DNA from 4 places in the Pseudomonas sp. TE6288 genome. Region 4 is predicted to be linked to each of the others. Evidence: riboswitches for the same ligand, from Rfam matches in the RefSeq annotation. Region 4 holds a riboswitch; each other region holds the start of a gene.

Region 1 (2,193 bases), on a different contig from region 4:
GGCACAGGGCGAGCAAGGCAAAGAGGCTGATGGGCAGCAGGCGGCTCATGGCTGGGGTGCTTTACCGCTGGCGAAGGCGCTGGACAGCACGTCCAGGCCGCGGAACAGGCGTATGCCGGCCTGCATGGCGTCGGCATCGAGGACGATGATGCGGCCGTGCTTGACCGCGTCCATATTGCGCGTGACCGGGTCGCTGCGCAGGAAGTCGAGTTTTTTCTGGTAATCGTCGGCCGGGTAGCGACGGCGGTCCATGCGCGCGACGATCAGCCAGGTGGGGTTGGCCCTGGCCAGGGTCTCCCAGCCCACGGTAGGCCATTCTTCGCTGGATTCGACCACGTTGCGCACGCCGAGGGTCTGCAGCATGTAGTCGGCCACGCCCTGGCGGCCGGCGACATAGGGGTCGGTCTTGAGGTCGGCGCTGGAAAACCAGAACAGCGCGCTGGTGTGCGCCAGGTCCTGGCCGGCCAGGCGCTGCCTGGCCTGTTCCAGCTGGCCCTGGAGCTCGGCATTCAGGCGCGCGCCACGTTCCTGCACGTCGAAGATCTCGGCCAGCTGGCTGACGCTCTTGTAGATGCTCTGCACCTTGAACGGCTGCAGGCGGGTGCCGTCGGCGCCCACCAGGTTGTCCTTGCCCTCGCAGTCCGAGGGCAGCAGGTAGGTGGGGATGCCCAGCTCCTGGAACTGCTCGCGGGTGCCGACCGCGCCCTGGGCGCCGATCATCCACTCGAACTGCGCCGTCACCAGTTGCGGACGTTTGCCGACCACCGCCTCGAAGCTCGGTTCGTTGTCGGCCAGACGCGGGACCTTGTCGTTCTGCGTCTTGAATTCCGGCAGCACGTTGTTGAACCACAGCGAGGTGCCCGCCAGCCGCTCACCGAGGCCCAGGGCATAGAGCAGCTCGGTGCCGGCCTGGCCGACGGTCACCGCCCGTTGCGGGGCCTGGGTGAAGGTCTGCGGCATGCCGCAGTTGTCGACGGTCAGCGGGTACTGGGTGGCGCTGGCGTGGGCCAGGCCCGACAGGGACAGGCCGGCGAGGAGGGCGGCGAGGCGGTGCGGCATGGTGGGGCGATCTCCTGGGTGGTGCACGGAATGGCCCACGGACAGGCATCGCCCGGCAGCCTGCGCAAGCACGCGGCCAGGGCGGATGACCATCCCGGACACCCCGCCGGTTGGTGAATGCGTGCCGGCAGGTCTCCTGACTGGTGCGTCCAGGCCGGCGCCAGCCTTCCCGGGTCGGCAGACCCAGTGGCATCGATGGCGCAGGCTCGGCACCTACAGTTGCGGGGGCAGTTCCCTTTGGATCGCCAGTGGCGAGCCCGGGATTCCCTTTTGATTCCGTGTGGAAACCGGCGGGCGGCATGGTAGACCATCGGGCTGTCGGGTGAAAACGCTTTTACAGGTACTTGAGCCAGGCGATATCGCGCCGTCGCGCTTTCAGCCGGGCGAACCAGCGCACCGGCAGGTACAGGACAAGTGGCAGCAGCACGGCGGTCAGCCATACCGCCCCGATGCCATCGAAACCGAAATAGCGGCCCTGGTTCAGGCCAAACAGTGCCACGCAGGCCACGTACAGCAGCTTGAGCGCATACAGGTGCAGCAGGTAGAAGAACATCGGCGCTGCGCCAAACACCGCAAGCGGGCCGATCCAGCGGGCGTCGCCGGCACGCTCGAAGCCGCGCAGCAGGAGCAGGCCGACGCCAAGGGTCAGGGCCAGGAACAGCAGCGACGGTGGGTATTTGGTGATATTGAAGAAGCTCATCAGCGTCTGCCCGACGCGGGCGTAGAGGCTCCAGGGGGCTTCGCCGTAGCCATTGAGCAGGCGCAGCGCGACGAACCCAAGCAGCAGGCCCGCGCCGGCCCATAGCAGACGCTGCTGGCGCTTGCCGGCGTCGCTGCCCCGGGCAAACCACGGCCCGAGCCCATAACCCAGGGCGATCACGCCGATCCACGGCAACAGCGGGTAGGACGTGCGCAGGCGCAGATGTTCGCCTACCTCCAGCCAACTGCGCTCATGCAGGATCGCCCATGGCACATGCAGCGCCGATTTCGGCCCGAAGTGCAGGCCATCGAGCAGGTTGTGACCGGCGACGATCAGCGCGCCGAGGGCGAGCAGCGCCGGGCGCGGCAGCCACACCAGCAGTGACAGGGCGAGCATGCTCAGGCCGATGGCCCAGATCACCTGCAGGTAGATCA
Region 2 (2,193 bases), on a different contig from region 4:
ACCCCGGGCAGGGCGTTGGCGGCGTCCTGGAAGTTGCGCGCGCCGATGCGTTCCATGGTCTTGCGGTCGGCGACGCTGACCGAGGCCGGGTTTTCGCGGGCGCTGAGGTTGAGCCGCGAGCCGCTTTCGATAGGCCGGTCGAGGTCCAGGGTGGTGGCTTCTTTGGTGGCGGCGGTGGCCGTGACGTTGCTGGCGGGCAGGGTCAGGGTGTCATCCTGCGCCCAGGCGCAGGTTGCGCTGCCAACGAGCAGCGCCAAAGTGGTCATGCGGAACATGCAAGGCTTCCTGGCTGAAATCGGTGGGCGCACGCCCGCTGCCGATCAGGCGGCACTCGGGCGTGGCGATGTCAGAACGCGAGAAGCGAAGCGGGGGAGGCGCGGGGATTGACCAGGGGCCAGCGCTGCTTGGGCAGGGTCGGCGCGGGTTGTCTGGGTAAGGGTTTGCTCGACTCCCCGGCGAGCAGGGCCAGCAGGCCGAAGAACACCGCCAGCAGGGTGGCGCTGAACAGGCTGGCGATCACGCAGTCGCCGCCGGCGGGCAGCACCGGGTCGGTGATGTCCTGGTCGCCCTTGAACACGCCGCTGCTGTCGGCCGCGCACCAGGCGGCGTCATCCAGGCCGGCCAGGCGAAAGCCTGCCATCTGTCCATGGCCCATGGCGCACAGCAACGAGCCGAACAGGATGCTGAAATACAGCACCCAGGCGACTTGCGATCGTGTGTGGCGGGCCAGCTTCATCGGCAAAGCTCGAAGGGAATGGGAATGGGTTAGGCGTGCGGATTCTACAACTTTTGACACATCTGACTAGAGTGTTCCGGCGATAAAAAACATTCGAAACGATTCGCTCGCCTCGCTTGACGCCCATTGGCCCCAGGTGTTCAGATGCCGACCGATTTCAGGTGCCCCATGCCGTCGCGCACGGGGTGAAACGGGAAACCGGTACGCGCTTCGCGCCAGTCCGGTGCTGCCCCCGCAACGGTATGCAAGTGATGCCTTCGACAGACCACTGTGGCCCGCGCGTCATGGGAAGGTGAAGACATCTAGGCTTTGCACGGAAAGTGCCTGCGCGACGATCATGCTGCGTTGAAAACAGGCTGGTGCGCCAGCCCGGTCGGAATGCTCATTGACAACCAGTCAAGTCGGGCGCGACCCCGGCCGTTCCTCGCCTGTTTTCGCCTTGCCTGATCGCCGCTCGGCGACTTTCCGTACGAACCCTTGTCTTGCGAGCCCGGAGACCGGCCTGGAATGTTGTAGGCAAACTCCTGCGGTGGGCGGGCATGGGCCGGTATTGGCGTGTGCGCGATCCGTGCTCCTGCGTGCTTCTGCGAAAGTCACTTTCGAGAAGAGCATGATTGCTGTGATTCACTCCCGACGTCGTTTCCCCAAGGCCCGGACCTTGTTCCTGGGCTGCCTGGCCAGCCCCCTGGCACTGGCCGAAAACACCCCCCTGATCCTCGACCAGCAGATCGTCGCCGCGCCGTCGGTGGAGTCGACCACGGTCGCCGCCATGGCCCAGTACGGCAGCAAGGTTGAGATCGTCAGCCGCGAGCAGATCGAGCGCGCCGGCCCCGGCGCCGACATCACCCGGGTGATGCAGATGTTCATCCCCGGCTTCTACGTCGCGCCGAAGAACGGCCCGTTCGACTACGGCACCTACTCGCTGCTCGGCGGGCGCAACGACGACACCCTGATCCTGCTCGACGGTGTACGCCTGAACAACCGCCTGTACGGCGGCCTGTACCTGGACACCCTGCCGGCCAACGCGGTGGAGCGCATCGAGGTGCTCAAGGGCGGCCAGAGCCTGTTGTTCGGCACCCAGGCCGTGGCGGGGGTGATCAATATCGTCACCCGCAGCCCGCAACGCCGTCAGGCTTCAGGTGAGGTCAACCTGGGCCTGGACAGCTTCGCCGGCAGCAGCAAGGACGCCCGCGTCGAGCGGATCTTCAGCAATGGCTTCGGCGACCTGGGCCTGCTGGCCTATGTCAGTCACAACGTCTCCGACGGTTACCAGCCGTTTCGCAACCGCGACTACAGCGGCAACGTCAGCGACAAGAAGCGCGGCTACGAGGTGACCACCTTCGGCGGCAAGGCGATCCAGGCCTTCGGCGACGATGCGCGGCTGGAGCTGTTCTACCAGTACACCGACGCCAACCTCGATTTCGCCCGACCGGTGAACAATTACAAGACCACCAATG
Region 3 (2,193 bases), on a different contig from region 4:
TTCTGCAGGTCATCGACCAGGTCCTGCAGCTCCTCGGGGCTGGCGTGCTGGCCGGCCTTCCACGGGGTGACGAACAACGCCCCGGCCTTGAGCTGGCTGGCGTAGGCGATCGCCTTGGCCTGGATGGCGCTTTCCTGCAGCGCCGACGCCAGGTCGAGACGGGCAATGCGTGGCCAGCGCTGGCTGGTGTGCAGGTGGATCGATTCCTCGGCGCTGCTGATGGCCAGGTCGCCACGGGCTTCGCGTTCGCCTTCGTCGCGCTGCTTCTTGCTCGTGTACTGCTGCAGCGCCACCAGCTCGGCCTGCCAGGCGGCGGCTGCGAGCAGCCCGGCATTGGCGGCTGCACCGTGCCAGTAAGGGGCTTCGTTGTCGCCCTGGAACTGGTTGAAGCGGTCGATGCAGTCGACCCAGCGTTCCAGGGCCGAGCGTAGGAATTCCAGGCGCGGGTTATTGATGATCAGGCCTTGCATGCTGCGCTCCTTGTATTTGTGATCGAGGTCAGCCGAAATGGTGGCTATGTGATATCACTGCTTTCAGTGTGGCACAAGCTGGCGGATCGGCCATTGATCCAGGCCAGATCGGTCCTCGTTCGATTGACGCTCCCGGTGCAACCCTCTAACCTTCGCGGCGTGTTTCAGGTGCCCGGCGAACCGAGGTTCGGCAGGGTGAAACTGGGAAGCCGGTGGGCGCCAGCAGGCGCGAATCCGGCGCTGCCCCCGCAACGGTAGGTGAGTAGAAGGCGGCGCATGGCCACTGGGTACAGGTATCCGGGAAGGCGCGTCGTCCGGGCATGGCCCGCTCACGAGCCCGGAGACCGGCCTGTCACTGCCAACGGCATCACGGAGGGTGATGTGCGGTGCGATGTGGCCTGGGGCCACGGCCCCTGCGCGTTCTCCGTCTGCCCGCCTTTTCCCTGTCGCCAACCGGCGACAGCCTGCGGAGACCCCTGATGAGCGAATCCACCGAACGCGACGAACGTCACCTGGCGCGCATGCTGCGCAAGAAGGCGATCATCGACGAGCGCATCGCCAATTCCCCCAACGAATGCGGCCTGCTGCTGGTACTGACCGGCAATGGCAAGGGCAAGAGCAGCTCGGCTTTCGGCATGCTCGCCCGGGCCCTGGGCCATGGCATGCAGTGCGGCGTGGTGCAGTTCATCAAGGGCCGCAACAGCACCGGTGAAGAGCTGTTCTTCCGCCGCTTCCCCGAGCAGGTGCGCTATCACGTGATGGGCGAGGGCTTCACCTGGGAGACCCAGGACCGCCAGCGCGACATCGCCGCTGCCGAAGCGGCCTGGGCGGTATCGCGCCAGTTGCTGCAGGATCCGTCGATCCAGTTCGTGGTGCTCGATGAGCTGAACATCGCCCTCAAGCATGGCTACCTCGACCTCGACCAGGTGCTATCGGACATCCAGGCCCGCCCACCGATGCAGCATGTGATCGTCACCGGCCGCGCGGCCAAGCCCGAAATGATCGAACTGGCCGACACCGTCACCGAGATGGGCATGCTCAAGCACGCCTTCCAGGCCGGTATCCGCGCACAGAAGGGCGTCGAGCTGTGAGTGACTCGCGCCAATGCCCTGCCGTGCTGATCGCTGCCCCGGCCTCGGGCCAGGGCAAGACCACGGTCACCGCCGCCCTGGCCCGCCTGCACCGCAACCTCGGGCGCAAGGTGCGGGTGTTCAAGTGCGGGCCTGACTTTCTCGACCCGATGATCCTCGAGCGCGCCAGCGGTGCGCCGGTCTACCAGCTGGACTTGTGGATGATCGGTGCCGAGGAGAGTCGTCGCCTGCTGTGGGAAGCAGCGGGCGAGGCCGACCTGATCCTGATCGAAGGCGTGATGGGGCTGTTCGACGGCACGCCGTCGAGCGCCGACCTGGCCCGCCATTTCGGCGTGCCGGTGCTGGCGGTGATCGATGGCACGGCCATGGCCCAGACCTTCGGCGCCCTGGCCCTGGGCCTGGCGCGCTACCAGCCCGACCTGCCGTTCGCCGGAGTGCTGGCCAACCGGGTTGGCAGCCTGCGCCATGCGCAGTTGCTCGAAGGCAGTCTCACCGAAGGCCTGCGCTGGTACGGCGGCTTGTCCCGCGAGCGTGGCATCGAGCTGCCCAGCCGCCACCTGGGCCTGGTCCAGGCCAGTGAACTCAACGACCTGGACGCGCGCCTGGATGCCGCCGCCGAAGCGCTCGGTGCC
Region 4 (2,193 bases):
TCATCGCCGTCGTGATGGCTGTCGTGGTGGGTGCGGCGGCCGTCGATATGCGCCTCGGACTCGGCGCCCACGCCCAGCAGCACCTCCAGTGGCAGGCGGCCGCTGCTGGCCTCGATCACCTTGACCGCCGGCGGCAGTTCCTCGGCCACTTCGGCACGGACCTTGGCCAGGCCCTCGGCATCGATCAGGTCGGCCTTGTTCAGTACCACCAGGTCGGCGCTGGCCAGTTGGTCGGCGAACAGTTCGTGCAGCGGCGACTCATGGTCGAGATTAGGGTCGAGCTTGCGCTGGGCATCGACCTGGTCCGGGTAGGCGGCAAAGGTACCGGCGGCCACGGCCGGGCTGTCGACCACGGTGATCACCGCGTCGACCGTGCAGGCGTTGCGGATTTCCGGCCACTGGAAGGCCTGTACCAGCGGCTTGGGCAAGGCCAGGCCGCTGGTTTCGATAAGGATATGGTCGAGGTCGCCGCGGCGCGCCACCAGCTCGCGCATCACCGGGAAGAACTCCTCCTGCACGGTGCAGCACAGGCAGCCATTGGCCAACTCGTAGACGCGGCCATTGGCCTCTTCCTCGGAGCAGCCGATGCTGCATTGCTTGAGGATCTCGCCATCGATGCCCAGCTCGCCGAACTCGTTGACGATCACCGCGATGCGGCGGCCCTGGGCGTTGTCGAGCATATGGCGCAGCAAGGTGGTCTTGCCCGAGCCGAGGAAGCCGGTAACGATGGTGACGGGGAGCTTGGCCAGTGTTTTCATGTCGCGATGCCCTTGGCAGCAATGGCGCGGGCATGCAGGACGACAGCCACGGCCCGTGTCGGCCTGGCTGTTTCGCCACCGGATCACCCCGCCCGGTTGAAAGTCGAAAACGTTGCGAGGCAGGTCTCCTGGCTTGCACCGCCGGCCATCAAAGCCGGTGGGATGGCGCCTTCCCGCGCGTGCGCAGTGGCTGTGCCGAACCCTTCAGTGCCTACAGTTGCGGGGGCAGCCGCGGCTTGTACCGCGTTCCCGTCTTAGCCCGGGCCAGCGCCCGGGAACCTCGAACCGGCAAGGCTACGCAGTGCCTGCCTGGCGGTCAACCGCCGCGGCGATTGACGCAGGCCCGGCCCCGTGATTTGCTAGCGCATTGCGTTCAGGTGCCCCCAACGGGGGTGAAACGGGAAACCGGTGCGTCGCGCCTCCTTGAAGAGGGCGACAAGGCCGGTGCTGCCCCCGCAACGGTAAGCGAGAGAAGCGTCCAGACCACTGTGCCCATCGTGCGGCATGGGAAGGTGGCGCTTGATCGATGGAGCCCCGCTCCACCTCGCCAGCCCGGAGACCGGCCTGACATGCTTGCAGAACACCCCGCGGTGGGCGGGCGCTGTCGTATCACCTGGGCCAGCCGTGCCCGGGGGCGTCGCGCCTGCCCGTTGCCACAACAAAAGCAGCAGAGGAACGCGTCATGCCCATCACCCACGCCAAACCCAGTATCGCCACCCCCGTCAGTCTCAGCCAGCGCCTGATCGTCGCGGTCGGCGCCAGCCTGCTGGGCCTGTGCCTGGTGTACTTCGCCGGTTTCTCGCACATCGAGGCGGTGCACAACGCCGCCCACGACACCCGCCACAGCGCCGCCTTCCCTTGCCACTGAGTACACCCGCATGATCACGCGCATCGCCCGTACCGCGGGTTTCAGCGGCCTGCTCGCCGCCCTGCTGCTGACCCTCCTGCAAAGCTTCTGGGTCGCCCCGTTGATTCTCCAGGCGGAAACCTATGAAACCGCCGCCCCCGCCGCTGAACATCATGAACATGGCGAGGCCGCCGCGCCTCATGAGCACAGCGCCGAGGCCTGGGCACCCGAAGATGGCTGGCAGCGTATCCTGTCCACCACCGGCGGCAACCTGGTGGTCGCCGTCGGCTTCGCCCTGATCCTCGCCGCCCTGTACAGCCTGCGCGCCCCAGGCCGGGTGGCCACTGGTGCGCTTTGGGGCCTGGCGGGCTTCGCCGTGTTCTGCCTGGCGCCGACCCTGGGCCTGCCACCGGAACTGCCTGGCACCGCCGCCGCCGACCTTGGCCAGCGCCAGACCTGGTGGATCGGCACCGCCGCCGCCACCGCCGCCGGCCTCGCGCTACTGGTGTTCGCCCAGCACTGGCTGTTCAAGGTGCTCGGCGTCGCCCTGCTGGTGATCCCGCACCTGATCGGCGCGCCACAGCCAGC

What was found. Region 4 has a riboswitch for cobalamin ahead of cobW (cobalamin biosynthesis protein CobW). Riboswitches for the same ligand answer to the same signal wherever they lie in the genome.
Region 1: linked by a shared signal. The riboswitch ahead of ACVWY1_RS12780 (ABC transporter substrate-binding protein) and the one ahead of cobW (cobalamin biosynthesis protein CobW) in region 4 are both predicted to bind cobalamin.
Region 2: linked by a shared signal. The riboswitch ahead of ACVWY1_RS01670 (TonB-dependent receptor plug domain-containing protein) and the one ahead of cobW (cobalamin biosynthesis protein CobW) in region 4 are both predicted to bind cobalamin.
Region 3: linked by a shared signal. The riboswitch ahead of cobO (cob(I)yrinic acid a,c-diamide adenosyltransferase) and the one ahead of cobW (cobalamin biosynthesis protein CobW) in region 4 are both predicted to bind cobalamin.

What each region holds. Positions count from the first base shown of each region.
Region 1 is NZ_JBSSEW010000010.1:229,627-231,819, forward strand. It holds gene ACVWY1_RS12775 (FecCD family ABC transporter permease) at 1-49, opposite strand, end outside; gene ACVWY1_RS12780 (ABC transporter substrate-binding protein) at 46-1,059, opposite strand; cobalamin riboswitch at 1,169-1,366, opposite strand; gene ACVWY1_RS12785 (DUF1624 domain-containing protein) at 1,394-2,193, opposite strand, start outside.
Region 2 is NZ_JBSSEW010000001.1:376,329-378,521, reverse strand. It holds gene ACVWY1_RS01680 (TonB-dependent receptor) at 1-275, opposite strand, end outside; gene ACVWY1_RS01675 (DUF2946 family protein) at 347-736, opposite strand; cobalamin riboswitch at 879-1,256, shown strand; gene ACVWY1_RS01670 (TonB-dependent receptor plug domain-containing protein) at 1,347-2,193, shown strand, end outside.
Region 3 is NZ_JBSSEW010000019.1:104,346-106,538, reverse strand. It holds gene ACVWY1_RS20395 (hypothetical protein) at 1-470, opposite strand, end outside; cobalamin riboswitch at 620-837, shown strand; gene cobO (cob(I)yrinic acid a,c-diamide adenosyltransferase) at 950-1,561, shown strand; gene ACVWY1_RS20385 (cobyrinate a,c-diamide synthase) at 1,558-2,193, shown strand, end outside.
Region 4 is NZ_JBSSEW010000017.1:102,215-104,407, reverse strand. It holds gene cobW (cobalamin biosynthesis protein CobW) at 1-758, opposite strand, end outside; cobalamin riboswitch at 860-1,056, opposite strand; cobalamin riboswitch at 1,118-1,340, shown strand; gene ACVWY1_RS19090 (CbtB domain-containing protein) at 1,441-1,626, shown strand; gene ACVWY1_RS19085 (CbtA family protein) at 1,637-2,193, shown strand, end outside.